DNA from 3 places in the Bacillus salitolerans genome. Region 2 is predicted to be linked to each of the others. Evidence: riboswitches for the same ligand, from Rfam matches in the RefSeq annotation. Region 2 holds a riboswitch; each other region holds the start of a gene.
The links. Region 2 has a riboswitch for cyclic di-GMP ahead of ACFSCX_RS20610 (Spo0E family sporulation regulatory protein-aspartic acid phosphatase). Riboswitches for the same ligand answer to the same signal wherever they lie in the genome.
Positions count from the first base shown of each region.

Region 1 (10,570 bases), on a different contig from region 2:
ATTTATTGAAAGAAACTGGAGAGATGTGCTAATTGGACAGATTTATGAAAAACTCGAAATTCATCATTTAAGTTTAACCCAACGAAGAATAAACGACACTCTCCACAGAGGAATATTACCTCTTAACTCCTTAGTAACGTATTGACATTCAAGTTACTTGAAGGTGTATCATTCGATATAAGGGAGGGATTATGTGACTACATTTATGACGATAAAGGCTTTTTCAGAGAAGACAGGTATTTCTAAAAGTGCTTTAAGGTACTATGAGTCAAAAAAATTATTGGAATTAAAAGAAAGAAACAGTAGTGGATATCGAGTATATACAGACGATCAGATTGAAATAGCAAAGCTAATATCAAGTCTGCGTATAGCGGGTATTCCAGTTAATGATATACAATCTTATCTTTCTAGTGATGAAGCAATAAAACGACAGCTAATGGAAAGCTGGATTAAGAAATTAAAAAAGAAAAAACACCTTCTAGATGTGAGTTTACACTATTTAGAAAGGGAAAATAGAATTGAAAATATTTATTTAACAGAGAAGAGTAAGGAGAAGATTGTCTGGTTTTCGGCAGAGTCGGAAGTTGGAAAATTTCAGAAGCAGTTTGAACAAAAAGGGAAGCTGCTTGAAAATATGAATATCCCAATAAAAAACTGTTATTTGAAATATGTATCAGGAGTGAATCCAATAACTGCCCATATAGGTTTTGGTATTCCATTTGAGATTGAGATAAACGGAAAAACTAATATTCATAAAGTGGAAATTATGGATGCGTGTGTCTGTATCAGTATGTCCTATAAAGAACCGATTTCTAACATCCATAACGGCTACAAAACATTAATGAAATATGCAGCTGATCATCAATGGCTTCCGGCTAGCTCGATTCTAGAATGGTATCATGGCGAAAATTTTAGTGAGCTGGATTTACTAATGCCTGTTATTCAAATGGAAAAAAGGAGGGAACTGTAAGTGGTACAAGGAAGAGAGTTGTCTGTAAAAGTCATTGATTTAAGAGGTAGTTATAATCAAATTGGAATGGAACAGAGTAAAGAAGCTATCACTTCCTTCATATTGGAAAATCAGATTTCCCAAAATCTAAAATCAGAGTATGACACTCTAGAAGTAACAGAATTATTGACTGAATTATCCCCGAACCTGTTATCTGAGCTTGAAGGGTTGTCTAAAGGATTAAATCAAGAATTAGGAACAATACTACAAATCTTTAGTGGCTATGATGTAGATTTACCAGCAATGGGGTGTACTTCTCTTGGCACTGACCATTATTACGTGCGCAATTATGACTTTAGTCCTGATTTATATGATGCAAGATTAGTCTTTTGTAAACCGGTTAATGGATTTGCGAGTGTCGGCTTTAGTCAGCAGCTTATTGGAAGACTCGATGGTATGAACGAAAAGGGTCTTATTGTCGGCTTACACTTTGTGAATAAAACACATCATAAAAAGGGGTTTATCTCCACGACTATAGTTAGACAACTTTTAGAACAATGTGAGACGACAGAAGAAGCCATCAACCTTATTAAAAGAATTCCACACGGCTATTGTTACAACTATTCTATTATGGACCGACATGGTGTGAAGGTCATTGTAGAAGCTTCCCCAGAAGAGCAAGTCATCAACTTTTTACATCCATTAACCTGCACAAACCATTTTGAATCTGAAGCTTTGATGGAGAAGAATAGAGTTAATATACAAGGGTCCGTAAAGCGTAGAGACTATATTGAAAAATTACAATCGGAATTTGTATCACCTCTGTCAGCCTATGAACAATTTAACAACGAAACATCTCCACTCTTTTATAAAAACTATCAAGAATACTTTGGCACCTTGCATACCGTTGTCTATATCCCAAAGGATTTAGAGATAATAGTAGGGATTGGTGGTAATTGCAAACCAATGAGATTTTCTCTAATAGATTACGTGAATGATTCTTTCGTTTTACCTGAAACAATAAGCGGGGTGATCCGTCAAAAAGTGTAGGGTTCTATTAATGAAGCAATATATTGCTTTGGTCAATAACGAAATGTGTAAGGTAAGAATTACCTATCCTTGAGTGAATAAGAAATTTGATTGTATCTTATTACGATGTACTTTGTAATCCGGCTCAGCGCCCAGCCAAGATGAAATGGAGGCGATCTTTGCCATATCATCTACTCGAGGTCAGAAACGTTCATCAGTGATTTTTTCTGATGGTTAGTTGAACCAATCGGACTCCAACTGGAGTTTTTGTTTTTTTACCGCCAGTTGGAGCGGGATAACCTTAAATAAGTAAAAGGGGAAATGCACCCTTTTTCTCATTTAGGAACATTTGCTATGCCGTAGGCAAAACGCTGCGCTTGCCTTTTGTTCTTGAGCATCAGAGATAAAATAATAGCTAGATTTAAGTGGAAACCCCGTTTATTTTAGTAAGAAAGACGGGGTTTCTTTTGTTATAATGACCTATTTTGTACTAAAAGGTGAAAATCAAGAATAATCTCAAGTGGTTTGTTACAAACATGGATTTATGCTACCATTCAATGTAGAGATTCGATATTGAAATCCGATAATAGGGGGGGGACGATGTTGGAGGACAAAACAGTACGAAAGTTATTTCTAGGGTTCATTCAAATCCATATTTTGCACCATGCCCATGAACAACCCATCTTCGGTTTATGGATGTTAGAGGAGCTTAAAAAACATGGATACAGTATTAGTTCTGGGACACTCTATCCAATTCTTCACTCAATGGAAAAGGATGGTCTGCTACATAAAGAAGAAAAAAATGTGGAAGGTAAAATTCGAAAATATTATCAAACGACAGAAAAGGGAAATGAAGTTTTAGTAGAGGCGAGAAAGAAAGCTTATGAGCTTTTCAAGGAAATCAACTAATCATCATTTTTACGGATTGTAAAATGAGAGGAGGAAGATCAATGAATCAAAACTTAAAGAGGGAAAAGGGTTTATTAGCTACTTTACTCGAAGTTTTAATGGTTTCGACAAGACTTGGTTTTACATCTTTTGGAGGTCCTGTTGCCCATCTTGGTTATTTCCATGATGAGTATATTCGAAGAAGAAAGTGGATGGATGAAAAGAGCTATGCCGACTTAGTGGCGCTATGTCAATTTCTACCGGGTCCTGCAAGCAGCCAAGTAGGAATCGGGATTGGCGTCATGCGAGCAGGTGTATTAGGTGGAATTGTATCATTTCTAGGGTTTACATTACCATCTGTTTTTGCCCTAATTATCTTTGCTTTAATACTCAAAGGATTTAATATTGGTTCTGCTGGTTGGATTCATGGGTTAAAAATTGTTGCGGTTGCTGTAGTTGCTCATGCCATAGTTGGAATGGCCCAAAAACTTACACCAGACTTAAAGAGAAAAGCTATTGCCTTATTGGCACTTGTTGTGACACTGCTATGGCAAACATCCTTTACACAGATCGGAATAATTCTTTTATCTGCATGTATTGGCTTTATATTGTATAAATTTCAGAAAGAAGAGACAGATTCTAGAGTTCATTTTCCCATCTCACGTACATTTGCAACAGTTTGTCTTGTTTTGTTTTTTGGATTACTGATTCTTCTACCTCTTGTAAGGGAGCTGACGAACTATCATTGGATTGCGATGTTTGATAGCTTTTATCGATCTGGATCACTTGTATTTGGTGGAGGACATGTTGTATTACCATTACTTGAACGTGAATTTGTGCCGACAGGATGGCTAAGTGAAGAAGCATTTCTAGCTGGATATGGAGCTGCACAAGCTGTACCGGGTCCATTGTTTACATTTGCCGCTTATCTTGGTGCTGTTATGAATGGATGGGTGGGAGGTATCGTAGCAACAGTTGCTATCTTTTTACCGGCATTTTTATTAATTCTAGGAACGCTCCCATTTTGGGATAGTCTAAGGCAAAGTCCAAAGGTAAAAGGTGCGCTTATGGGTGTTAATGCAGCAGTGGTAGGAATATTAATATCTGCATTTTACCAACCAATATGGACTAGTTCCATTCTAACACCAATTGATTTTGCATTTGCCGCTATCTTATTTAGTATGTTGGTATATTGGAAGCTTCCGCCTTGGATTATTGTTATAACTGGAGCGGTTGGAGGAGCTCTTTTATCGATTGGCTAATTTAGAGGAAAGGAAACACCCCAAACAGTAAGATATAATCAATCTTCTCTTGGGGTGATTTTACTAGCCTGCAATAGAAAGAAACTGTGAAAATGTTGTTTAGAAAAAAATGAAATGATCAATCTTCTTTATATTTTTCCTTCACGATACCAGAACCTATTCCCCCACCAACCATAAAAAATAAGGATCCAAAGTTCCAAAAAAATGAACCGCCAACGAGGTTTATATCAAGCGGTGTGATTTTATTTAACAGAAGAATGCCTAATTTTAGGATTAAAAGAGCGACACCAATCAAAAATAATACATCAAATATAATTTTTAGATTCGGATGTGCTAATTGTTTGCTATCCTTAATCACTTTCTCTTTCAACTCTTCATCACTCCTTAATAATTCGTCTATCGTTACACCTAAAAGATCACTTATTTTGATCAGTATTTCAATACTAGGGTAATTTTGACTATTTTCCCATTTGGAAACGGACTGTCGACTTACATAGAGCTTTTCGGCCAATTCTTCTTGAGACCACCCCTTATTCTTTCGTTCGCTTTTTAATTTATCACCAAAAATCATTCTTCCTATCTCCTTTTTGCAATCTATAATCGATTATTGGTATGGTCAGTGATAAAAGTAAAGAAAAATGTAGTTGCTTTAAGTTGCAACTACTAGTTGCCAGTCATAAGCATGATTATACCGCGGTTTTAACTGGTCATCATAGAGTGGGATTATTTTCATTTTCCTTCACTAAAAACCACTTGAGTATCCTTTGTTCTTAATTAATACAAGGCTCTTGTATTTGTTTTAAGATGTGTAAAAAAATGGTCTTTAGTATGGATATTACCATATATTTGTGATTTAAGAACTATAAACAGAATGGGTGAAATGGGTAATATGTATTATTTTTGCGTAAGGATGCAACTAAATTAGTAGAAGATATTGCCAGATTATGTAGAGTTGTGTCTAAATATTAAATAGGTATTAAGTCAGATATTAGTCTCATCATCTTAACGAAATGGCAAATTCGGTGAAAACCGGAGGCGCAAAGTCACAGGTCTAAAGCGTATTGCTATGATGGCTGGACTACCGAATTGGGATACATATTACTAGTTTATAGTTTCATTCATTATTTGAAGACCATTACCCGTTGAGCGTTGAGTTATTTGTCTTTTTACTCTCATAAATTACTTGAAGGAGAGAAAGATGAAAAAAATAGTTATTACTTTATTAGCACTAATTTTATTTATTCCTGTTAATTCAACTAATGCAGCAACAAAAGAATTTACTGATGTACCTAACGATTTTTGGGCATATGAGGAAATTAAATACTTAACTTCTAAAGGAGTAATAAGTGGTTATCAAGATGGTACATTCAAACCGAATAATCCTGTTTCAAGAGCACAAGCAGTTGTAATGCTCGCTCGCGCTCTTGATTTACCATTAGATAATAGAAGAAACCCATTTTATGATGTATCAAGTAACCATTGGGCTGTACAAGAGATCTCTGCAATTGCAGAAGAGGGCATTTTCCCAATGTTTGAAAAGTTTGAACCAGATCAACCCTTAACAAGAGAATTAATGTCATATTCATTAACAAAAGCTTATTATCTACCAAATTTTATGAGTGATTTAGAGTTTGCAGATGTTCCATATAATAATAAATACAAGGAAAATATTTCTGCAATTTTATCCAATCGAATTACAGTACCATACGCAGATAATACGTTTAAGCCACTTGGATCAGTTACTCGAGCACAATTCTCAGTATTTATGGCAAGAGTTTTAGAACCAAGTTTTAGAAAAGGTGAAGCCTTAAATAAAGAGTTAATCTATACATTAACTGATCAAGATATACTAGAAGCAATTGAACTTGGAAAAAGCCAAGAGTCTGTGAATGATCTTATTTTAAATGATCAGCTAATTCTTGACCGTCAAACCTATGAAGCATTTATTCCTACGGTATCATTAATAACTCCAAAATCATATGCATCTATGATAACACTGGAATACTTAAAAAATGGTGAAGACGTTACGCTTGAAAAGATTAGAAAAGATGTAAAAGAATTATATCCAACTGAATATATTTATTTCTTTGTTCAGACCTATCATGAAGTAGGAGATCAAAAAGAGGACTCTGTTTTTATCGTACAAGATCATCTGCAGCGTGAGCCTGAGGAAATGGTTAAGGCAGCCACTTTTAATGCACCTATTGGTGAAGGGGAATTAGCTCAAGAGGTTGTTGTAAATAATTATTTGGTCGCATTCAAATCTACTAACCTAGATTTTGATATGGAAGCAAGAATGGACATTCGTATTGATGATGAACTAAACCGTCGAATGAATACATTTGAATATATTATTAATTTTGCCAAATATACAGAATAGCATTTAAATAAATACTAGAAATAGTTTTAGCTTACTGATAATAATTTCAGTAAGCTTTTTGTCTTTTATTAGGGGGATAAAGTGCCCAGTGATCTTATAAAGAATAGAGTTTGGGATATCGATAAGGAATCATTATCTTTTAATTTCTAATTCATAGGGAAAGATTGTCCATCCATGAGCATACAATCTATCATGCCATAAATTGGTTCACATAAGGGGTGAGGATGAAGGAATGGATATCGGATTACTGGTGGTTCTTATTCTTGTGTTATTGTTACCATTAACCAATAGAGTTGTAGAGAGAAATTTAGAGCTGTTCATTTTTTGCAGCGGCTTAGCAGCTGCATGGATTACTGAAGTGATGAGTGCAGCCTTATTTCTTGAATCAGCAAAGGATCCGATTACGATAACAGTGGCAGTTTTGATTGCAGGGTTATTGTTCAAATGGCTTCATAGTCCAATTGTGAGAACCATTACAACTATTAGTAGCTTGCTACCTTATCGTGTTTTTATTGCCTTTTGTGTAATTTTGTTAGGTGCCCTTTCTAGCGTGATAACAGCTATTATTGCTGCATTAGTATTAGTATTAATTGTATCATCCCTTCAATTTGAACGGAAAGCGATGATTCGATTTGTCATTCTCTCTTGTTATTCAATTGGTTTAGGAGCAGCATTAACTCCTATTGGAGAACCACTCTCAACAGTAGCTATAAGTAAGTTAAATGGTGACTTTTTCTATTTCATCCGGTTGTTGGGTCCAGAAATTTTTATTGCATTAGTGGCATTTGGCTTACTAGCCTCATATTTTGTAGCTCCACATTCGAAAAATAATTCAAATTTAGTTATCCGAAATAACGAGAGTGAAAGCTATGAAGATATATTAACAAGAGCACTAAAAATCTATTTCTTTGTAATGGGACTTACATTTCTAGGAGCAGGGTTTGAACCTCTAATTAACCGATATTTTATACACCTTAACCCCTCATTACTTTATTGGATAAATATGATTTCCGCTGTGTTAGATAATGCGACACTAACTGCTGCAGAAATAAGTGCAGTCATGAGTCATTCAACAATTAGATCCATATTATTGGGTTTACTCATAAGCGGAGGGATGTTAATCCCAGGCAATATCCCGAATATTATCGCTGCGGGAAAACTTAAGATTACGAGTAAAGAATGGGCGAGATTTGCCATTCCAATAGGTTTTCTAACCATGTTACTATATTACTTCGCGATGATGCTGTTTAGATAAGACTAGCTTATTTCACAAATAGGGAATATTGCCGGGGAAATTCCGACAAAATACGAGTGAGAGAAGTTTAAATGAAAGCCATGACACTATATAACAATAAAGTTACGGGTGACAATTACTACCTATTGTGGTATAATATTTAAGTCCAATGTCTTGCTGTCATTTGATAATTATTTGCTTTGCTAATACATAATCAAAGTTTATATACATTTCGATATGGTAAATGGAAGAACCTATTAGTAAATAGTCTGTCTTACCCATGGCCTAACTTCATGATGCTGAAGTTAGGCTTTTTTATATTTTTAATGATTATGAAAAAGCAGGGTATCATTCTAGTTATTGAAGGAGGAAGACTAAATGAAAAAAGCACAGAGTCAATACCAAGAAAACCTCCTACATCTAAGTAGTACATTTAGTAAAATACTAAAACAGAGATTTGGTAAAGGACCTGAAACGTGCGCTGTTACCTATCATTCAAAACGAGTTACGGTTTATGTTAGAAATTTTATCACTCCCGCAGAAGAAGTATTAGTAGATAGTGGTCAAATGAACTTAGCCATAAACTTCCGCAATGCAGTAATGGATAGGGTAGCGAAAGAATTTATACGAGAGGCTATGGTGAGTCTGGATATCAGCTTAGATTCTTATTATTATGATTGGGATTACGAGAACAATACAGGTGTTATGTTACTGCAAAGCAGTACAGATAAATATTTCAATGAAGCGAGTGCGATTAGAGGCAAAATTTTTAATCAGATTATGTTTGTAAGTTCGGAGGTTCATAAGGTTCCAAAACGGTTAGATTTAATAAGATTAAATCAAAATATTGTAGTTGTTGAGTGTAAAGGGATTATGCTCCAGGTTGAGAAGGTTCTTTATCAAAAGGGGCATTTGGACATTCTTCAAGAACGTTCAAGAGAAATTAAAGACCGCTATTTGGAGTATAAGAATGTTTTTGCAAGTATCTTTGAACGAGATGTTTTAAGTATATATATGGCGTGGGATTATGCAGAAGATAGTTGCTATATCTTTTTTTACTTACAGTAGTCCTCTTACTTCTTATCATTTCTACATTAAAAAGAGATTTTGAAATTTCGATGGCAAGTGAAAAAAATCTGAAACCATTGGATAGAATGCTAAACAAAAGTCAATATAGCATGCTAGGTAAATTACCTGTATGTTATCTTGGCTTTTTTCTCTTTCTTTTGTTATGAAGATTTATTGAATCATGAAGAAGAATTACTATTTTTTCAAGTTGCTAATCTTCTTAAATTCACGAGTATTCAATTCCTTGGTTGTAGTCCATACTATCAATTAATGAAATAAGAAGAAAACTTCTCTCGCGATAAAGTACATGTAAAGGGGGTTGGTGTATGGATCAGGAATTACTCAATTCTGTCAGTAGTTATACGAGTAAACTCCTTCGGAATAACTTCGGGAAGGGACCACAATCTTGTCAATCAATCATGAATAAAACCCATTTTGTCACCTATATTCGTGGCTTCATCTCTCCCATGGAAGAGGTTTTAATGAATAGGGGGCAGAAAATCGAAGTTGAAAAAGCAAGGAACTTTATTATAAATCACCTACTTGATGAACTTAAAGGTGTCATACAAGTTTCCTTAAACAGGGAGGTTCAAGCATATTATCAAGATTGGAATTTTCCGAACAATTCAGGGATCCTCATGTATACATTTGAAGAAGATGAACAAATAGAAAGAGGAAAGCCAAAAATAAAAAGTAACGTATTTGAAGCTGAAATTGCTCGAATTAGTAAACTTGTTCAAAAAATTCCTGATGAAATAACCATATATGAAATATCCCCCTCGATCTTTTTGGTCGAAAGGAAGGGTATTTTAATTCCCATAGAGAAAGCGCTTATAAAAAGAGGATTCGAAGAAGAACTCATCCTAACAAAGGATACCTTAGAAAAAGAATACTTTCACCGTTATGGAAAATTTGATGAAATCTTCCAGCACCAAGTCAAAGATATATTTATCGATTGGGACCTAAAAAACGATAAATCCTTAATGGCCTTTATATTATGGTGACAGTCACTACCCGATTTTTGTCGAAAAATCTCCGTGTGACTGTCCGGCCATTAGTTGGTTTTCTGGTACATCGACATTTGGAACATCGGTTTCATACCGACATTTTCATATAAACGGTTTGCCCCAGTTAAGCTGTTGGAGTCTACATTTAAAAGAACGGATGAAATTCCTCGCTGGTAGCTTTCTTTAAAAACAGTTGTTAACAAAGATGCACCAATTCCCATTTTTCTACCTGAACGTTTGACACCGAGCAAATCAACATAAGTTCCCTCGGGGAAGTTTTTACAGATAATAAATCCAACTAATTCATCACCTCTATAGGCAACAAACCAGAGGGATAGGTCATATACTTCAGTCGTTACTTTTTGTATCCATTCATCAAAAGGCTTTTCATAATATCCTCTTGTATCCTTGAATGACTCAGTGTAAGCGTCAAAAAGTCCATGTGCATCTCGTTCCATGTCGCATGGTAATAGAGTAACTTCGTTTGAAGTAGGAATGATTTCAGGTACACTATTCACTTCAATCACCATGCGGCTATAGGTTCGGACATATGAATATCCTTTACTCTCAAATAAAGCAATTGCCTTTTCATTTCTTGCAGGAATAACATGATTTAATTCGTATTTTATTCCATGATTTTCGTAATCTTCAATATAGGTTGCAGCACATTGTTCCATCTGTTCAAGAAGTAACGTTCTAGCTCCTTTTCCATACCAGTCTGGATGAACAAAGCCATAACAGTCGAGTCGTCCT
Region 1 covers NZ_JBHUEM010000001.1:105,155-115,724, forward strand. Annotated here, with positions in the region: gene ACFSCX_RS00500 (MerR family transcriptional regulator) at 194-970, shown strand; gene ACFSCX_RS00505 (C45 family autoproteolytic acyltransferase/hydolase) at 971-1,999, shown strand; gene ACFSCX_RS00510 (PadR family transcriptional regulator) at 2,582-2,887, shown strand; gene ACFSCX_RS00515 (chromate transporter) at 2,929-4,128, shown strand; gene ACFSCX_RS00520 (helix-turn-helix domain-containing protein) at 4,247-4,699, opposite strand; cyclic di-GMP riboswitch class I at 5,131-5,214, shown strand; gene ACFSCX_RS00525 (S-layer homology domain-containing protein) at 5,327-6,508, shown strand; gene ACFSCX_RS00530 (DUF1646 family protein) at 6,741-7,763, shown strand; gene ACFSCX_RS00535 (Na-translocating system protein MpsC family protein) at 8,121-8,810, shown strand; gene ACFSCX_RS00540 (Na-translocating system protein MpsC family protein) at 9,137-9,814, shown strand; gene ACFSCX_RS00545 (GNAT family N-acetyltransferase) at 9,865-10,570, opposite strand, start outside.
Region 1: another riboswitch for cyclic di-GMP. It lies ahead of ACFSCX_RS00525 (S-layer homology domain-containing protein); the one in region 2 lies ahead of ACFSCX_RS20610 (Spo0E family sporulation regulatory protein-aspartic acid phosphatase).

Region 2 (10,570 bases):
CTTGTTGAACAAGGATTAACCTTTGATCCAACAGTTGTTTTAAATGAACGAATCACTTCCATATCGAAAAATGAAGAGGGTATGTTTGAATTACATGGTTCAAGTGGGCAAATCCATTATTCAAAAACGGTAATAGTTGCCGTAGGTAGTGGAATTCTAAAACCACAAAAGCTTACAATCGAAGGGGCAGAACGATTTGAGATTTCGAACTTGCATTATACAGTTAAATCGTTGCAGTATTTCAAGGATAAAACGGTCGTCATTTCAGGTGGAGGTAATGCTGCGATAGACTGGGCAAACGAACTGGAGCCTGTAGCCAAAAAAATATACTTAACACATCGGAAGCCAAATTTATCAGGACATGAAGCACAAATAACCCAGTTAATGAACAGTTCTGCGGAGTGTTTAATGAATACGAGTATTACGAAGCTACTCGCATCGCCTAATCAAGAGGAAATTGAGCGTGTTGAGTTAACAAATCATGAAACTGGAGAAGTCTTGTATTTGGTTGTGGATGATATTGTGATTAATCACGGTTTTGAACGGGACGCCTCCTTGCTTGAAAATAGTGACTTATCGATTGATATACTAGATCATTTCTATATTTCAGGTACTGTTTCGAGCGAGTCATCTGTAAAAGGACTTTACGCGGCAGGGGATATACTGAAGCATGAGGGGAAATTGAACTTGATTGCAGGGGCCTTCCAGGATGCCGCGAATGCGGTTAACAAGGCAAAGCAATATATTCAGCCTGATGCTGCTGGAGTGGCCATGGTATCTTCACATAATGAAGTGTTTAAACAAAGAAATCGTGAGCTTGTTAAAAAAATGCTATTGTCACAATAATAAAAAAAGAAAGGATCTTCTCTTGCAAGAAGGTCTTTTTCTATTTGTATAAAGCTCCTTTCACTTTTATAATAAATATAGGAAAAGAAGCGGTATTTTACTGTGGCAATAGGAGTGAGAGGTATTTCAACTGAAAAATATTTATTAGATCAATCTATTGGTTATAAACTATTTCATGCTTCACGATTAATGAGTAATCGGTTAAATCAAAATTTTCAGCTTCATGGATTTGAGATTACATATGAGCAGTGGCAAATATTAAGTAGATTGTATGAGAAGGATGGGCTGACACAAAATCAACTTGCTATGAAAAATGAACGAGATCAAGCTAGTATTTCTCGTTTAATTGACAATATGATAAAACGTAATTTAGTTAGACGAGAACCAAACAATGAAGATAGACGAATTAAGCATATCTATTTAACGGATGAATCAAAACAAATACAAAGGGATCTCGAAGGATTAGCGCTCACGACGATATCACAAGCAACCCAAAATATGACTGAAGAAGAATTAAAAATGTGTTTAAAAAGCTTAGATTTAATTCGAACTAACTTACAAGAACTCTAGAAGGTGACTCATTCACCTTCTATTTTTTTTGTAGACTTTTTAGAACTTCCACACGTTTCTAGGTAGGCTAGCCAAAACATCATTCATAGTAGATGATTCAATCAGTTTTTTTTATAATCCAACGATTATTGACCACATTCCAACTTTTTTAGAGAAGATGGAAAAGAGTGACGTCTTTGAGAATTGTCCAGTAGAAGTAGTACAAATGGTGAACTAGAAAAAAATATTAAAAAATTGGAAAAAGAGCATTGACTATGATAATGATAATTGTTATCATTACAACGGTAATACTTGTTTAAACAAGTATTATTTTCTTGTCAGTTATTGATAATGATTATCTTTTGCTTTTGTAATAAAATCTCTTAAACTGAGAGGACTTCATATGAAACTTCGTTATTTGGTCAGTTTACTTATTATACTATCTTTTGTTTCGCTTTTTGTTGGTGTCTCAAATGTATCACCGTTGGACATTTTTCAATTAACGGAAGATCAAAAGGAAATTTTATTCATTAGTCGATTTCCAAGGCTAATGAGTATATTAATCGCTGGTATGTCCATGAGCATCGTTGGTTTAATCATGCAGCAGCTTAGTCGGAACAAATTTGTATCTCCGACGACAGCCGGAACAATGGATTCTGCAAGATTAGGGGTGTTAGTAGCCTTACTATTATTTCCAGCAGCAGGAATGCTTGAAAAAATGGCGATTGCATTTATTTTTGCACTGTTAGGAACTTTTATTTTCATGAAAATTCTAGACAAAATCAAATTTAAGGACGCGATCTTTATACCACTAGTTGGGTTAATGTTTGGAAATATTGTAGGGTCGTTAACCACATTTTTTGCGTATAAATATGATCTCATTCAAAGTATAGGTTCCTGGCTTCATGGGGATTTTTCGATGATTATCAAAGGCAGATATGAACTTTTATACATAAGTATCCCAGCCGTCATTCTTGCTTACCTTTTTGCGAACCGATTTACGATTGCGGGAATGGGTGAGGACTTTGCTACGAATCTAGGACTCAACTACAAGCATGTTGTCAACATCGGGTTAATTATTGTGGCGCTCGTATCTGCCGTTGTATTACTAACAGTGGGTACACTACCATTCTTAGGATTAATTATTCCTAACATTGTATCGATTTACCAAGGCGATCATTTAAAAAATAGTTTGCAGCATACGGCTGTTCTTGGAGCTGTGTTCGTATTAGTTTGTGATATTTTTGGTCGCATCATTATTTTCCCTTATGAAGTATCGATTGGGTTAACGGTGGGTGTCATTGGAAGCGGTATCTTCCTGTATTTACTACTGAGGAGAAGAGCACATGGCTTATAAAACGAAACTTATTAGTCTCACAATCTTATCTATTTGCTTAATAGCCTTGTTCTTATTTTGGGATATTGGAGAGCACTGGGAATATGTACTTCCTAAAAGAGCTATTAAAATATTTGCCATCATCATTACAGGAAGCTGTATTGCCTTTTCAACCATCGTGTTTCAAACGATTACAAATAATAGAATCTTAACGCCAAGTTTAATCGGACTTGATTCCCTGTATTTATTGATTCAAACCGTGATTGTATTCTTATTTGGCGGGACTACACTAGCCATGATGAGCAGGGAGTACCATTTTCTATTATCCGTAGGTCTCATGATTATCTTCGCCTTGCTGTTATTTAAATATATCTTCAAAAAAGAAGGTAAAAACATTTACTTCCTGTTGTTAATCGGGATTATTATGGGTACGTTTTTTGAAAGCATCTCGTCCTTTATGCAGCTACTCATTGATCCGAATGAATTTCTAGTCGTGCAAGATTCGATGTTTGCTAGCTTCAATAATGTGAATACAGACCTCCTCTTAATCTCTGTTGTGTTATTAGTGGCGATTACAGTTTATTTCTCTAGGTTTGTAAAATTTTTAGATGTCATTTCACTTGGAAGAGATGAAGCCGTTAATTTAGGTGTTAATTATGATCATGTTGTGAAGCGATTGTTAATCGTTATTGCAGTTCTTGTATCTATTTCAACTGCGTTAGTGGGACCGATTACGTTTTTAGGATTACTCGTCGCAAATGTGGCACATGAATTTTTACGAACATACAGGCATTCTTTCTTAATCTCAGGTTCGATTTTGATTAGTATCGTAGCGCTTGTAGGTGGACAATTTTTAGTCGAGCGAGTGTTTACCTTTTCCACAACAATTAGTGTCATCATTAACTTTGTAGGTGGCGTGTACTTTATTTACCTACTGTTAAAGGAGAATAAAACATGGTAGAAGTGAAAAATGTATCGAAAAAGTATGGAACGAAACCAGTAGTTGAGAATGTTTCCCACAGTATTCAAAAAGGGAAAATCACTTCATTTATCGGAGCCAATGGGGCTGGAAAGAGTACGCTTCTTTCGATGATTTCAAGGCTAATTCCGAGGGACGCAGGTCACGTTCTCCTAGAGGGTAAGGAGATTACTTCTTATAAAAGTAATGAACTAGCTAAATCTATTTCAATCCTAAAACAATCGAACAATGTAAATATCCGAATTACGATAAAGGAATTAGTAAGTTTTGGTCGGTTTCCTTACTCTCAAGGAAAGCTTAGGGAAGAGGACTGGAAATATGTAAATGATGCAATTTCATATATGGAGCTTGAGGCATTACAAGATAAGTTTATTGATCAATTAAGCGGTGGTCAGCTTCAACGAGCATACATTGCCATGGTATTAGCTCAAGATACAGAGTATATCCTTTTGGATGAGCCACTCAATAATTTAGATATGAAGCATTCTGTTCAGATTATGAAGGCGCTTCGAAAAATGGTAGATGAGTTAGGCAAAACGATTATCCTCGTCATTCATGATATAAATTTTGCTTCCTGCTATTCCGATTTTATCGTTGCTTTGAAGGATGGAAAGGTGATCAGAGAAGGGAAAACAGAAGAAATAATTACAAATGAAGTTTTGAGAGAAGTGTATGGCATGGAATTTCAAATCCAAGAAATTGATGGAAAAAAGATTTGTGTGTATTTTTCATAAGAAACGATAGTAAGGCCCGTTTTTTGCGGGATAAACATGTGTGTAATAATCATTTTTATATATAAAAAAATTAAAGGAGAGATTAACATGAAAAAAAATATTCTTTCAATTTTTATGATTGCAATGCTAGCCCTCGTTTTAGCAGCGTGCGGTACATCAACCGAAACGACAGGGGAAGCTGAGACGAAGACAGAAAGTCAAAATGCTAATTCAACAGAAGGGAAACAAGAAGAAAAAGAAGAAGTTGCTACAGAGCCAACTGAACATGCCATTACGCATGAACTAGGAGAAGTTGTGGTAAAGCATAATCCTCAAACTGTCGTTGTATTTGACTTTGGGGCACTAGATACGTTGGATAAACTAGGTGTAGAAGTGGCTGGAGTAGCAAAAGCAAGTACTTTACCTAGCTATCTATCTAAATATGAAGATGACAAATATGTGAATGTTGGTAGCTTAAAAGAACCTGATTTCGAGACAATTTATGGAATGAAGCCAGACTTGATTATAATTTCAGGTAGACAGTCAGCAGCTTATGAAGAGCTAAATAAAATTGCTCCAACCGTATTCATCAGTATTGATAACTCGAACTATATGGAATCTTTTACAAATAACGTGAAACTATTAGCCCAACTATTTGGTAAAGACGAAGCAGCTGAAGCAGAGCTTGTAACAATCAATGAAACAATCGCAAGTCTTCAAGACATCACAAACTCTGATGAGAAAAAAGGATTATTTGTGTTAACTACAGGTGGAAAGCTAAGTGCTTATGGTTCTGGATCTCGATTCGGAATTATTCATGATGTTTTTGGTGTGAAAGCTGCAGATGAGAATATTGAAGCTTCCACTCATGGTATGAGTGTAACATTTGAGTATATTGCAGAGAAAAATCCTGATTACTTATTTGTCATCGATCGCGATTCCGTTGTATCTGGAGAAGGAAATGCATCTGACGTATTTAACAATGAGCTTGTGAATAAAACAAAAGCAGCGAAGGCTAATAAAATTGTGTATTTAGATCCAGCCGTATGGTATCTATCTGGTGGAGGACTTATTTCAACAGCACAGATGGTTGAAGAAATTAAAGCTGCATTAAAATAATGGTAAGTTGGGGATTCTTGTAAGTGTTAGGAATCCCCTTTGTTCTAGAAAAAATAAAGCGGGGATGAGCTTATGTTTATACAAATGAGAAAAACAGTTGTAACAGAAGGTAATTCAGAAAAGGTAGTAGAACGATTCAGCGGTGAAGGAATTATTGAGAAACAAGAAGGGTTTATTGACTTATCCGTTATGGTCAAAAAGGTTCGACGCGGGGAAGAAGAAGTAATCGTGATGATTCGATGGGAATCAGAAGACCATTGGAAAATGTGGGAGAAGAGTGATGCCCATATAGCTGGTCATAAAGCTCGAGTTGGTCAGCCAGCACCGGATTATATCGTAAGTTCAGAAGGTGGACTTTATGATTTAGTGACTGTAAAAACAAGTAATACTATTGAAAGAATAAACTAATTTACAATACTAGAACATCCTTTCTCGATTTGAGAAAGGATGCTTTACGTTACTAGTCAAGTTTCATGATGTTTTTTAAGTCAGTCTAATATATAGTTTTGTCCAATCTATTCAATAATAGACTTTGTTTGATTTTTTCAAGGGGAGGATAAACATGAAAAAACAACAAGTACCCTTAAAACGAATCATCAAAAAAATAACAGTTCCCGTTAGGATGAACTGTTATTATCTTCTTCTTTGATCATACTTCTAGTCATTCCATTAAGATACACTTATTTTGAAACGATGTATTCCTCTTTTATTATAGACTTTTGCCATTTTAATTGCTCTTCTAGTTCATGCTGGTGTTCTTGTTCTTGCACTTCCATATGCAATTTGATGTTCTTTTTGACAACCTTATTTATTAATTTCTTTTTAGACATCCTACATTCCTCCAATTTATCAACTATGGGATTTTATTAATTCTCCTTGTTGGTTTAACTTTTGATCCAAAAATTGACTAATTTCAACTACTAGTGGGTCATCCATCCTACCAACTCGTTCGCTAGCTTTATACATTAAATTTCTCAAAATAAATATATCTCTATTAACTACCTCTAAAGAACGCTCTTTGCAATAATCCAAACTACATTCCCCCTCTATTTTAGGAGTAATATTCGGTAACTGGCTGGCATATTTTTTCAACTTAGCCCCTTTAGTTTTGCGTCACCATCTTTCGATTGGGTTTGCCATTTTCGTACTAAGTGCAATTTGGAATTAGACCCATAACAATGATAAAGAAGAAGATGTAATTATAATATACTATTTTTTCAGAATATTCACAATATGAAATAGGCAATATTCGACATTTTTTTAGCCTAAGCCGATAGATTTAGGTCTTTAATTTTCATTTTATATCCTTTTTCAATATTTATAAAAATCATCGAGAAGAAGGCTAATCATGAAACAAACATCGGTTCTTATAGATTTTTCTTCGCTGGTGTACTTCTCCCTCAAATAACCCTAAATGAGTAAAAGGGAAAAGCACCCATTTACTCATTTAGGAACATTTGCTCTGCCTTAGGCTAAACGGGGCGATTGCTCCTTTTGTTCGTGGGGAAAAGTTATAAAAAACGAATGCCGTAATGTTGTAAAGAGTATAAATGATATAAAAAGCAGTAAAGGGATGTGGGTATATGATTGATGCAAATCATCAAGACTATGTGAAAAGCACCCAAACTGGTACCATTTATATAGTCGATCCATCACCATTAAATTGGTTGTATGTATTATTTAATACAATGGAAGAGGCTGTTCGAGCTGATCATCAAGGAAGGATCGTTCCATCACTGGCAAGAGAACTTCACTGGGTTAATGATAGGACATTAGAGCTTTCTCTACGAAATGAAGTGATATTTCATAATCATGAACCCTTTACTTCTTACCATGTTCAGCAAGCCTTTCATGAAGAAAGAAAATGGATTGCCCCACATCCTCCTGGGACATGGGTAAATCTACTTGACGGAACCACAATTGAGGCAATCGATGAGAATACGGTCCGATTTCATTTTCCAAAACCGGACGGATTAGCCACAGGGAAACTAAGGGTTTACCATATTGCAAGTCTGTTATTTTGGAATGTTCTTGGATTTGGTTATAAGAAATTCGGAACAGCAGAAGGTCACTGGTGAGTACTGGATGAACCAGGCCCGTGGGGCACTGGACCGTTTATATTATCAAAAGGTTATTCTTCTATATATAATGTTCAATCCGTAATTAGTAAAAATCCCTACGCCGCAAAATGGTTTACAGTTCATGAGGATCGTTCCCGCTATATAGTGCTGAAGGCTAATCCAAAGTATTGGAATAAGAAAAGAGGCCCTAGGTTAAAAACGGTTATATTCCGTAATGATCTTACGCAGGAGCAAGCTCTTCAATTATGTATGAATACAGAAGGAATAGTGGATATTGTCACACAAGTTCCACCGGAAAAGGCGCAAGAGCTTCGGCATTCTATGTTTGCAAAGCTAGAAGCGATAGGGGGAAACCGTGTTGTAGCTGGATCATTTAATCGCTTTCAGCGTGATATAGATTTTAGTAATGAGTATCTTCGATTGGCTTTTAATTATGCAGTAGATCGAGATGACCTGATTCAGCGAGCTTTCTCCGGATATGCTACAAAGGTTCCAGCGTTAACACCACCTTGGGCTTTTGATTTTCCTGAGGAGTTAAAGCCAATTGAGCATGACCCAAATAAAGCTAAGGACTTATTGAAGAAAGGGGAGTGGTCATCTGGTAGAGAGCTACGAATAGCTGCTCCAAGTAACTATATAAAGGTAGCTGAGACACTTGCCAATCATTTTAGAGCCGCTCTTCATATTGAGGTGGCTGTTCATAACATTTTTCCAAAGGATGAATTGAAATGGAGAAAAGTACTAGCTGAAAAACGGTTAATTCCAAATTGGGATATTTTTATAGGAAGCCCTGATACGCTATTTTACGAAGGTACACCTGCCTATTTTCATCGTGAATTTTTGGGAGAAGATGGAGCTCTTCGCAGTGGCCCGATTATCCCTCAGTTTGAGGTATTATTTAATCGTATGGCAGCAGAGACACATCAGAAAGAGTTACTTGAGAAAGCAAAGGAGATTGATCGATACGTTTATCATCAAGCGTTAGCTCTATTCTTATGTGCACCTCATGATTTGTATGCAGTCAACAAGCATGTGAATTTCAAGCCGTATCGCACAACATTTGAACTTGCAGAAACGGAAGTGACGAGTAAGCATTGGTCTAAAATGAAGTAATAAATAGAAAGACCGGTTGTACACCTACAATCGGTCCATATTCTAATCTTGAAATGAACGTAATATAGGCTTAGCTGCTTAAACGGATGCTTACTTCATGGCCATTTTTTTTATCAAAATGTTAAAAGCCCCCCTTTTTGAAGGGGGGAACTATATTAGTAAAGTAGTGCTAAAACTCCTTGTATCCCAAAATATACTCCGAAGGCAATTAATGAAGCACCTGAAAGAATGGAGATGATTTTGAGGCTTGTTGAATTTAAATATCTTCTAAATCCAGTTGTAAGAGCTGCAACAAATAAATCCCATAACGTTAGCCCAAGAAAAATCATACTACTGTAAAGGAGTAGCTGGCCTGTCCCATATGAAGTTGCGGTCTTTGCTAATACAGACCCGTATATTCCAAGCCAGAAAAGGATGGATAAAGGACTCGTGATTGACATAATAAATCCGGTAAGAAAACATCTATAAAGAGGCTCTTTTTCTCTTCGGTAATCTAAGAGCACTTTATTGACTCCACAAATACTTTCAACTCCAGAATAGATTAGAACAAAGCCTCCAAACAGCCAAAGAAAGATTTGAACGATCGGTATGTGAAGAAATTGAACCATGCCCAAATACACGAATAGCATAAAGATAGCATCTGCAATCATTGAGCCTGCTCCTACAATCCAAGCGTGCCAAAAGCCATTTTTGATTCCTTTATCGATCCTAGCTGAGTTTACTGGACCAATTGGTGCAGCTAATGTTAATCCTAATACAATATAGCTAGCAAGTACTGAAATGCTCAAGACGAATCCCTCCAAAACTACAACTTGTACATTGTATGTACAAATTGTTATGGAAAGTACGCTCGTCCTCATTTTTTCGCTTTCACTTTGTAAATTTTATCATTTATCGACTTTACATGTTAAAACTTCCATCCGATGATATAATTGTAAAGAAAATGTTAATTTCTTAGTAAATTGTTATTAAGGAAGGTACGAATATGATTAGTGACTTAATTGTTAATAGTTCCATCCTCATGTCTTTTACATTTATATGGCATCAACTATTCCGCGACAATAGACTTACTCTTCAATCCCCCATTAAAATAAAGATTCTTGATGGAATCTTAGCAGGTATTTTAGGCATAGTCTTAATGCATTATAGTATCCAAGTGAATAATATTACCATTTTGGACTTGCGTCATATTCCTGTTATTTTAGTCGCTTTTTACGGTGGATTCATTCCAACGATTATTTCAGCTGTCATCATTTCAATTGGTCGATTTATTATCGCTTATAATTTCTCATCAGTTGTTGCTCTATTTATGATGCTGACCATTGCTATTGGTTCAAGTCTTATTACTTACAAAATAAAAATTGAGCCTTGGAAAAAATGGGGACTTCTTCTTCTATTTAGTCAATCAATATTCTCCATAGCATTTTTTATTGTAAGTGAGGATTTTATGAAAGTACTGGATGTTGCCTTGTATCATGTATTTAGTACCATCGTTGGTGGTGGATTAACCTTTTACTTTGTGTCGTATATTCGAAGGAACAGTGAACTCTATCTTAAATATAAAGAGAGCTCCCAAAGAGACTCTTTAACGGGATTGTATAATGTTCGATCCTTTGACTATTTTTACAATACAATGTTATCAAAAACAATTGAAACGAATGGAGATTGTTCGATTTGTTTAGTAGATGTCGACCATTTTAAGCAGATCAATGATACGTATGGTCACCCAGCAGGGGATGAAATTCTGAAACAATTAGCCAAACTCCTAACGGATTTAACACGGGAGGGTGATATTGTATCAAGAAACGGTGGAGAAGAATTCTCGGTTTTATTA
Region 2 covers NZ_JBHUEM010000052.1:12,275-22,844, forward strand. Annotated here, with positions in the region: gene ACFSCX_RS20570 (NAD(P)/FAD-dependent oxidoreductase) at 1-846, shown strand, start outside; gene ACFSCX_RS20575 (MarR family winged helix-turn-helix transcriptional regulator) at 949-1,416, shown strand; gene ACFSCX_RS20580 (ABC transporter permease) at 1,799-2,752, shown strand; gene ACFSCX_RS20585 (iron chelate uptake ABC transporter family permease subunit) at 2,742-3,692, shown strand; gene ACFSCX_RS20590 (iron ABC transporter ATP-binding protein) at 3,686-4,444, shown strand; gene ACFSCX_RS20595 (siderophore ABC transporter substrate-binding protein) at 4,532-5,542, shown strand; gene ACFSCX_RS20600 (antibiotic biosynthesis monooxygenase) at 5,615-5,950, shown strand; gene ACFSCX_RS20605 (hypothetical protein) at 6,223-6,372, opposite strand; gene ACFSCX_RS20610 (Spo0E family sporulation regulatory protein-aspartic acid phosphatase) at 6,392-6,634, opposite strand; cyclic di-GMP riboswitch class I at 6,606-6,690, opposite strand; gene ACFSCX_RS20615 (ABC transporter substrate-binding protein) at 7,126-7,620, shown strand; gene ACFSCX_RS20620 (ABC transporter substrate-binding protein) at 7,705-8,736, shown strand; gene ACFSCX_RS20625 (LysE family transporter) at 8,892-9,524, opposite strand; gene ACFSCX_RS20630 (diguanylate cyclase) at 9,722-10,570, shown strand, end outside.

Region 3 (10,570 bases), on a different contig from region 2:
GAAGCTCCTGTTAAGGAGCATGCACCTAGAAGATATACAGAGCCAAAACCAAAGAAACAATGGGGGCGAATCAGTTTTATTTCCTCCATTGCTGCGGCCATTATAATGGTCCTGTTAGCAACGACAACAGAAACGGGGATGGCTCTCGTAAGTCAAATGAAGGAATGGTTTGTCCCTGAAAAGACAATTGAAATAGAGCTAGAAGGAATGAAAGAAGACTCAAATGTAACGGTTCATGAGGGTACATCCAACTATGTCATTTACTTTGATGAAGAGCGTTACAAATTGATTCAAGTTGAAGGAAATGACCGAATCGTGCTAAAAGAAGAATTAGATGAGCGCTACCCTGAAGTCTATATGGAAATTAGTCAAGTCAAGCAATCACCAGATAAGGTAATTCAAGTATTACAAAATCGATTAAAGGAAGAAGGCATGATCGAAATTCCAGATGCTAAAGAAGTGGAAGAACCAGTTAATGGATGGATGGTATATGGTATCGGCGGATCAGGTGGTACAGAATGGGATGATCCGATGATTCGTTACTATGTATTTGATAACGGGCAGAACGGAAGCTTCATTGTGAAACAGAAATTTTTCTTAGAGGCAGAGGAAGGTCATGGAGTCCGTTTTGATCAAATAGTAAAAGAGCTTCATATCGTAGAAGATGTAGAATCATAAGGAGGATCTTACTATGAAAAAATATTTGAAAACGATGTTAATCGAAATGTTCTTAATCAGTAGTATAGCAGCTTGTAATACAGTAGGAACAAACGACGAAGTGGTGCAAGAGGAAAATAGCCAGACTGGGGAACCACAAGAGGCAACAGAAAAATCGGAACAAAATACCGAAAATGCAAAACAAGATGAGGAAAACGAGGCTACTAATCCAACTGAAGAAATTGATGAAGCAACCAAGGAAGATAATAAGGAAGCAAACAATACGGACGAAAATATAGTGGAAGACATTAAAAAGAAAAATATAATTGGAAAGACTGAAGAGGAAATAAAGAGCATGTTTGGTGAGCCACAAGCAAGTAGCAATAAACAGTTTACACAATACAGATATGACTTTACGAATGAGGGCTATCAATATAGTGAGGAAGTCATCTCGATCGATGATGCTGGGATTCAAGAGGGACAAATGAAAGCACAGTTAATTGTTCTGTTTAGTGATAATCAAACAGTAGACTCTTACAACATTTACTATCTTAAAGATGGAGAAGTCATGAATTTATGGGTGAAGCCAGAGGGTGAAATTGAATCACCGGCTCATGGTGACTAATAGCAAGGCTTGACTAGTTTATATACATGCTAAAATAAAAATAGAGGCACCTCAACATAAGTAGTTCGGTTCAGAGGTAGAAAAACTAAAATAACAAGCGAAATAACAGGATAAATCGCATAAATTTAGACAACGAAATCGCACAAGAAAACGCAGAGGTTTTAACAGCCCTCTGCGTTTTTATATAATTTATTGACCTGTTCTTCAACTAAAGCACCCGTTAACGCAATAAGACTATTTAGTTATCCAATCCTCAAATTTGATGTTATTACTATTTTTAGCTATCTCCATTGCTTCTTTTAAAGAGTCGCAATCAAAGTCACCAATAACTTCCCATTTCAAATCACATGAGAAGAGGTAATACTCATTACTTCCTTCGTATTTGCAAATAGCTTTTGCGGTAATAGGTATTTCATCAATTGTTTCTTTCTGCTCGTTTATAATCCTAACCGTTCCAAATTTATTTGATAAGGTATTTGAAGTATACTTAATTACCTTTGCACCGTCTAATTCATCCGGTATCACCATATTAGCCTCCACATCTGTATTACCCTATTTAACATAAACACCAGTTAATTCAATAAGGATATGAACGTCAGTATAGTTAAGAATTCAATATTTAATTTGAAATAGTATGCTCTTAAATTCTTCTGTAACCTTGTAAACATCACCATTTGATTCTAAGATTACATAATTTTGATCTGTACTTACGTATAAATGAAAGTTAACTCTCTTGTTAAAGGATTTCTGCTCTACTCTTATCATTGAATTCCACTGTATATTTTTCTTTGCGATTCGAGTAAATTTTCCTATTTCATTATATATATATCTACCATATTTTTTATCTTGATTTAAAATTTCTATGTCATGCCCATTTTTATCTTTTACGGTAATAATAAATTGAAGATTTTGCGTAGCTTCTTTATTCCCAAGATATCTTTCATCCTCTTTAAATTCATTTGGGTCACCATTAATGAATAGTGAGAGGACGAAAAAAGTGATTATAATTAATAAAAAGAGAAGGATAGGAAGTAACAATTTAAATGTTACCATTTTTAGGTGGTGCATAGCTTAACTTCTCCTTTCTTGAATAAAGATAAAATCAGCAAATGATCTTATCTTTATCTTCTTAAATTCTCGCACCCATTACTTTAATAAGAAATTTACTTGATTGATTGCAATTCCTTGTGAATTTTAGTCAGTTGGTCAATTACTAAGTCTAAATTTTCTTTTTTAAAATCTATATTTATCTTGGTTTGTGGTTGACTAATTCCCCATTCACCTTTTCCAACAAAATTTTTATAAGCATCATCCATTTTCTCTTCTAAGGATATCAATTGTTCCTTATTCATCAATGGTAATTTTTCTTTAAAAGTATTTATTACATCTTCATATTTTTTTTCAAATGAAAATATAAAAGAAGAATGTTCGGTTTTCAAAACATAAAGAGTTGACTTTAAAATAACTGACTGCATTGGTTTTGCAAGCTCCCAATACATATCAGATTGTTTTTCTAATACAGGAAAGCTATCCTCTTCTTGTTTTGAAAGTTCTTTAATAAAATCATTAAAGTTACGCCACTCTTTTGCTCTTTCACTAAACTCATTTATTATAATTGCACTTTTAAGTAATTCCTCTTGATTGACCTTATTGGTTTTCGTATTGAAAACTACATAAATAAATATAGTGTTAGAAAGAAGTGAAAGGGCAAGAAGCACTTTTATCCAATTATTTTTATTCAAAGATGACACCCCCTCTTTAAAAGTATAGTATTTACCATAAAAATCCAATACCCTTATTAAACATAACTGCCTCTTTACTTCAACAAAAAGTGGTACATCCTTCATGGAACAGCACCACTGTTATTGCATTCTCTCAACGGTTAATTCAAATCAAACTAATGATTTACTTGTTCAAGAATCTTTGTAGTAATTAAATGAGATGCTATAAGAGAAAGTAGTATACATACTGGTTCAAATTGGTCCAATACCCCTTTAAATGAGATAGAATCAACAATAAAGTATATTGCAATTGTTAGAAATACCAAGGTAACAAGATAGATTAAATTACGCTTAATTCCCAAAATAACGCCTCCCTCTACAACATTTCTTCTTCTTAAACTCTACTGACCTATACTTCAATAAGAACAGATCCATATCCTTCTTCCAATAAAAAATGAGACCCGCATCTGCCGATCTCTCATTTTGCTTATTAAAAATTGCACCCGTTAACGCAATAAGACTATTTTTGTATTTTTAGTTTTTCTCTCTTATTTACAGGTTGTTTTAACCAATAACGAACTCCTTTACCAGCTAACGGCTCATCGTTATATCTTGGGATAACGTGAAAATGACTGTGGAAAATAAACTGATTAGATACTTCACCAACGTTCCACCCCAGTGTATAACCATCAGGAGAAAACTCTTTATCTAAATACTCTTTAGCATTTTGTAAAAGTTCATATGTATCGTTCCACTCATCTTTAGTTAACTCAAAGGCATTAGCGTGATGTTTTTTAGGAACTATTACTGCACAACCTTCTAATACATCTTGTTGTTTATTATGCTGTAACAAATAACAAGTTTCATTTTCAGATAATATATTTTGGTCTTTATCTTTATGAGGATTACAAAAAGGACAATTTTCTTCGTAAGCCATAATTTTTCCCCCTTACTATTTTTAAACTATTCTGATTTTATCATAGCTACTAATCCTCTTGTTGAACTATCCTGCTTCGTTAGTTTAAGAACATTCTTTCACAATCTCTATATCTATATTTTACCATGAAAAACCTTATTTACCTCCGATATACCTTTAATTAGTTATCCAATTATCATAGGTTTTGACCTTATTTTTAGCACACATTTGACTTGTGAACAATAACTGTTGTCCACTAGTCAGAAGCAATGCTAAAACCGTTGCTATTTTCAATGTTAAACCAAAGTAATCCTTGTCATATCAATAAAAAGAAACAAGGGAATTATTATGCGAATTCCCTTGTTAAAAGACTTGTGATTTTATATTTTCTACTCCACAACCGAATTACTTAACCTCAACAAGTGCTTCTATTTTTATTTTACATAGAATAATAAGAAAGAGTGTTTACCAGTAAAAAAGTACTTGAAAGATTTATCCGACTTTTGTATTATCTTAAAGGTACGAATTAATACATGAAAATATTTATTTTAAAATGACGATAAAGGCAAACTTATCGAAAGGTAAGGACGCAAAGCTTTGGGTCTAACGTTCTCATAAGGAACTATGATTGCCAGGTTGCCGAATAGCCCAAACAAAAAAACGGCTATTCCATATCTATTTATGGATATATCCGTTTTTCTTTGTTTGTCTTTATAAAAGGAGGAAGATGTTACTAATAGCCTAAGAGTGTTTAAAGAAGATGAGTTATGATCCATGAGTAATATTGTGGAATTAAAGATTTTACTTTAGAAAGTTATGAAAATACAAACTTAAAAAAGCTGACTTCATTGAATACAATCTCACTACATATAAAACTTTGAGAACAATACGTATCAATTATCAAAGCTTAGTTACTAAAGGAGAGCAATATGAAAACAAAAAAATTATTAACCGTGCTTCTTATTCTACTTACGGTAGTATCTACCACTGGCTACTACTGGGATCAGGAGATAACTCAAGTACAAGCAAAAGAAGAGAAGAAAGTAGAACAAATTTTGGATCCGTTTAAAGTAGCTTCAGTTCAATTTAATCCTATTCTCAATGAAAGAGATAAAAACGTTGAAGAGCTTTTAAAGATAACTGAGGATGCTTTTAAAAACGGAGCGAGGCTCGTTGTAGCTCCAGAGATGGCAACAACAGGTTATTATTATGCTGATCGAGAGGCAATTGAGCCATTCGTTGATTCAATCCCAGGAAAAACAACGGATGCCTTTGAAAAACTAGCTAAACAATACGATTCATATATTGTCTTCGGTATGGCTGAAGTAGACAAGGAAACAAATCTTTATTATAATTCTGCAGCACTTGTTGGGCCGGAAGGCTATATTGGAAAGTACCGAAAAACGCAAATGTGGGAAACAGAAATGCATTGGGGAGCTTGGGGAGACCTAGGTGTACCAGTATTCAATACGAAGCTTGGTAAGATAGCCATAAATATTTGCATGGATTCAGCTTATTGGGAGACTGCCAGATTAGCAGGTATCCAAGGTGCTGATATCTTAGCCTTTCCAACAAATTCTTCAGCACAAGCCATTTCAGCTTTACCAGCGCGAGCACAACAAAACGGAATGTATGTTGTTAGTGCTAACCGTTCAAATACTGAAAATGGCTTTCATATGATTGGTGGTAGTGCTATTTGGTCACCAAAAGGAACGAAGCTTGCAGAAGCACCTGTTGTTATGACACCAAGTGAAGATATCGATGAGCCAACTATAACGTTTGCAACAGTAGATCCTAAATTATACGAAAATGAGAATAAAGAAGCTTTAGAGGGAAGAAGGCCTGAATTATATAAAGAGTTAATGCATACCGTTGCACCATGGGATTATACAAAGAATACAACATCACATCATATTGTTGCGGGTGCTCTTCAATATGAACCTGTTTTAGGAGAGAAAGAGCAAAACAAAGAGAAGATTGTACGTTTGATTGAAGAAGCAAAGAATAAAAATGCTGATTTAAACTTAGTTGTTCTTCCTGAGCTATCCTTAACGGGACCAGTTGATGGACTGAAGAAACATGACGTAAATGCATTGGCAGAAGCTTCAGATGGCGAATCTGCTAAGTTCTTCACAGAGATTGCTAAAAAATATGAAGTTGCTATTGTATTTGGTTTTATTGAACAGGACGGCATGGATCTATACAATTCAGCCTTACTTATTTCTCAAGATGGTTCCGTAGCAGGAAAATATCAAAAAACACATTTAAGTAAGAGTGATAAGGTTTGGGCTAATGCTGGTGAATCATTGCCTGTTTTTAAAACAAAAGAATTAGGGAAAATTGGTTTATTAATAGGTGAAGACGCAGAGTTTCCAGAAGCATCTGGAGTTTTAGCGGTTAAGCGTGCAGACATGATTGCAATTCCGTCTGCTTGGCATGGACAATACGGTGGAGAAATGGAAATAAATAAGGTTATTTCTGCTAATCCGTATCCAGAGGGTTCAATGGTTACATGGGATGCAGTCGCTATTGGAGCACAAGCTTACACGGTTGTATCGAATTATGTTGGAACAGAAAAGAACTTCCTTGGTGGGAGTAGTTTATATACACTAGATCCTTTATACGCCCTTGACCAGCCAGTAGTTGCTGATGATAAGGAGCAGGCGTTAGTCGTTGAATTTGATACAGTGCAAGCAAATGCTTGGTTTAACCAGGAGATGTTAATTCTCTCAAGACAAACAGCATATTTTAAAGCATTGGTTCAAAAATAACAGTAATCAGCGGAAGGGGCATTTTCATATGCCCTTTTCTAATTAAAGGAAAGGATTAGAGGATATGAAAAAATTAAAGTTCACCTTTAAAGCTAAATTATTAGTCTATTCGCTATTACTCTCGTTAATACCGATGCTATTTATTGGATTTTTCGTTAATAATAAAGTGAGTAAAACCACAGAACAGGATTACATTAATTTTAGTGAACGAGAAATTACACAGGTTGATAACGCCATTTCTATGTATTTTGAATCAATAAGAGAAAATGCCTTATTATTAGCAACAAATCCAGAAGTAATGAAAGCGGACAAAAGCATTACCTCTTATGTTGCTCAAACTGCTGCGGGTGATTCCATTGATATGACACCTTCGCAAAATGGAGAAGTAGAGAAAGCAATCTTTGAAGTATTTTCACAATTTGGAGAAACACATCCAAATGCTGCTTATGTATATATGGGAACACCTGATGGAGGTTACGTCCAATATCCTGAAGGCCCTACAACACCTGGATTTGACCCAAGAGAACGCCCGTGGTATAAAACAGCTCTTGAGGAACCAGGTAAAGTTAAACTAACAAGCGCCTATGCTGCAACAGGTCAAGATGGAATAATAGTTAGTAACGTAGTAACAATTGAACAAGATGGTAAACAAAATGGTGTTTTAGGACTGGATGTTAGTTTAGAAGGTTTAACTAATATTATAAAGGATATTAAAATAGGCGAGAATGGCTATGTCATCCTAACCCAAAGTGATGGAACGATTCTAGCAAATCCGAAAAATCCAGAGTTGAATTTCAAGCCTATTTCTGAGCTGAATGTCCCTCAATTAAAGGATTTAAGCAAAGATGGGACATTTGAAGCAACAATTAATGGGGAAGATTTTGTACTAAATACAGTTACTTCAGCTAATGAAGGATGGAAGTACATTGCTGTTATTGAACAAAGTGAACTGTCTGAAACGGCAAATGATATTCGTGGGGCATTATTGTTTATTGGTGCAATCGCGGCTATTATAGCTGTACTAGTTTCTATTTTCATGAGCTTGCGAATTACTAGTAGTATTCAAAAGATTAGTAATCTTTCATTAGCTATGTCAAAAGGTGACCTTACACAGCGAGTTACCATTAATTCTACTGATGAAATCGGAGAAATGGGCAAAAATTATAATATTATGGCTAATAGTTTAAAAGATGTCATTACAAAAATATCCGATGGGTCTCAGCAATTATCCGCTACTTCTGAAGAACTTGCTGCAGGGTCAATTCAAAACCAGGAAGCGTCAATTCAAATCTCACAATCAATCCAAAGTGTTGCAGCGGGAACAGATGATCAGAAGATGGCTATGGAAGATGCAGTTGAAATTATTAATGAGGTATCTAAACATGTAGATCATGTTTCACTAAGCATGGAGAGTGTAAGAGATTCGATTAATAGTTCAGCAGAAACAGCTAAACAAGGTAGTAATGTGGTTCACCAAACTGTAAGGCAAATGAACGAAATTGATAAGAACGTTTCCTCATCTGCTAAAAAAATTAGTGAGCTGAGCGAAAAGTCCAACAAGATCAGCCAAATTAGTTTAATAATCCAATCAATTTCAGAACAAACGAATTTATTAGCTTTAAATGCTGCAATCGAAGCTGCAAGAGCAGGAGAACATGGTAAGGGCTTTGCGGTTGTTGCAGATGAAGTGCGAAAACTTGCTGAGCAATCGAGCCAATCCGCATTACAAATAAATGATATAGTCGTAGACATTAAGGATGGAATAAACGAATCAATGAGCCTCGTTGATAAGGGAGCAAATTCAGCAAAAGATGGACTACTGCTTATAAATGAAAGTGGAAGAGCGTTTGACGAGATTAAGGGTGCAGTGATTACGGTATCTTCAAATATTTCAGATGTTGGTATCGCTATGGATCAAATGAAAAACCGTATTATCGAAGTAGTCAATCACATTAAACATGTATCAAACACATCTTTAGATGTAAATGAACATTCACAGAATGTTGCAGCGGCTTCTCAACAAATGAGTGCTTCTATGGAGGATGTCTCCTTTGCAGCGAAAGAGTTAGCTAAAATGGCGATGGAGTTAGAGGAAGTTATTCTTCAATTCAAACTATGATCAAATACTTTTATGACGGTAACTAAAATCAAAGTATGACTATAATAAAAAGTCAGACTATTCTTCCGGAGCCACAGTGGGTAGTTGCTGAAAGGGAAAAAATTAGGACAGTAAGTAAATATAAAAAATGGGCAAGAGAGAGGAAATTGCACGTATTGAATTTCTTGGTAATGGAATGACATACCGAGAAATAGCATCTTTATTTGATAGATCAAAAATTAGTATTGAAAAGAAATATAATCGCTTGATAAGTTAGTAGAAGTAGGTGTATTAATCCAAACAGGATTAATACACTTTTTTGTACAGAAAGCATAAGTTTCTGGTGTTTAGTTTATACAATGTTACGGCTAAATCCAGCTCCATCACCCGCCAAGATGAAATGGCGACGATCTTTGCCATTTCATCCTACTCGAGGGAAAAAGAAAAATCACTTTTTCCTTGGTCAAATAACCTGTCATGAATAAAAGGGAATGTTAGGGAGCCAATGGTTGCTATGCTGGAGATTTCCTCCATAGGTGGTTTGCCCGTTCAGACAGTATCAATCCTCGGATATTTGGAGCCGCTGTCGGCATTGATATTTTCAGCTGTCATTTTAGGAGAAAAGTTAAGTCTTGTGCAAATAGCCGGGGCTATGTTGATTTTAGGAGATGTAGCATTTGGAGAATTGTTTCGACCCGAGAAAAAACGAGCTACGGGAAGAAAAAGGCAAAATGGTATTATGAATGAGTAGTAGCATGGAAATTTTTTCAAATATCACCATATACGTTTGCTGTCTTATTTGTCTATCGACTGGTACCTGCTATATGTCGTTAAAGCAGTAAATAGTAAGTAGAAATAGAAGCCCCTCAGAGTCCTAATGGGTCATGGTAGCCTAAAGGAAGGAAGATTGTGAAATATTGTACTTAAACAAAATTAGCTAATAGTTTGTCAACATTTTCCAGCAATGTGTATACTTAGTTAGACCATAAAGAGTTTCCGTAAGAGGTATAGTAGCTGGGCACGAATCACCATTTGTAAGATAAGAACAGGACTTTAAAATAGGAGTGATGAGATGGGGAAGGTTGCGTTTTTCGTTTATGATCAATTCGCTATGTGGCAGGTTGCATTGCTTCAAAAGTTTTTGGTAAACAAAGGATACACCATTGAGACTGTATCCATCGGTGGAGGTTTGATTTCATCTGATGGAGGTATGCTTATTTCATCAACCTCCATGGAGGGTAAGGACCCTAATCAATATGATATTTTTCTCATGGCAGGTGGAGAGATTACGGAGGAATTACTTCAAAACGTTGCGCTCCTTGCGTTTATTAAAGGCTTTGAAGGCGTGATAGCAGCAAGTTGTGCTTCTTCCGTATTAGTCGCCGCTGCCGGGAAGTTGCAGGGGAAGTATACGACACTTCCACATATTAATGAGCATTTTAGACACTATTATCAGGAAGGTACTTATATTGATACCGAGTGTTGTGTGGATGGAAATATCATTACGAGCCGTGGACATGCTCACTATGACTTTATGATAGCTGTGCTGGAGAAAATCGGCCTGTCTGGAAATGATCCTAGGCTACAGAAAATTGCATTAAAGCTATCGAAGAATGGTCATGAATAGGTTTTATAAAAACAGCCTTTTAAAAAAACAGGCTGTTTATTTATATTCTAATCAGTAGCAATTTGTACTGTATAAAAGCTTTAAACGACGCCATCCTATTTATAGTAGGAGGTGACCTAGAAATGAGTAGAAAAAAGAGCAATCTTCCATATTAT
Region 3 covers NZ_JBHUEM010000039.1:22,482-33,051, reverse strand. Annotated here, with positions in the region: gene ACFSCX_RS16725 (hypothetical protein) at 1-678, shown strand, start outside; gene ACFSCX_RS16720 (mucin-associated surface protein) at 692-1,282, shown strand; gene ACFSCX_RS16715 (hypothetical protein) at 1,517-1,807, opposite strand; gene ACFSCX_RS16710 (hypothetical protein) at 1,895-2,350, opposite strand; gene ACFSCX_RS16705 (hypothetical protein) at 2,446-3,024, opposite strand; gene ACFSCX_RS16700 (hypothetical protein) at 3,180-3,365, opposite strand; gene ACFSCX_RS16695 (HIT family protein) at 3,524-3,940, opposite strand; cyclic di-GMP riboswitch class I at 4,474-4,563, shown strand; gene ACFSCX_RS16690 (nitrilase-related carbon-nitrogen hydrolase) at 4,849-6,690, shown strand; partial or broken gene ACFSCX_RS16685 (HAMP domain-containing protein) at 6,755-7,867, shown strand; gene ACFSCX_RS16680 (methyl-accepting chemotaxis protein) at 7,841-8,809, shown strand; gene ACFSCX_RS16675 (EamA family transporter) at 9,330-9,539, shown strand; gene ACFSCX_RS16670 (DJ-1/PfpI family protein) at 9,861-10,415, shown strand; gene ACFSCX_RS16665 (CBO0543 family protein) at 10,538-10,570, shown strand, end outside.
Region 3: another riboswitch for cyclic di-GMP. It lies ahead of ACFSCX_RS16690 (nitrilase-related carbon-nitrogen hydrolase); the one in region 2 lies ahead of ACFSCX_RS20610 (Spo0E family sporulation regulatory protein-aspartic acid phosphatase).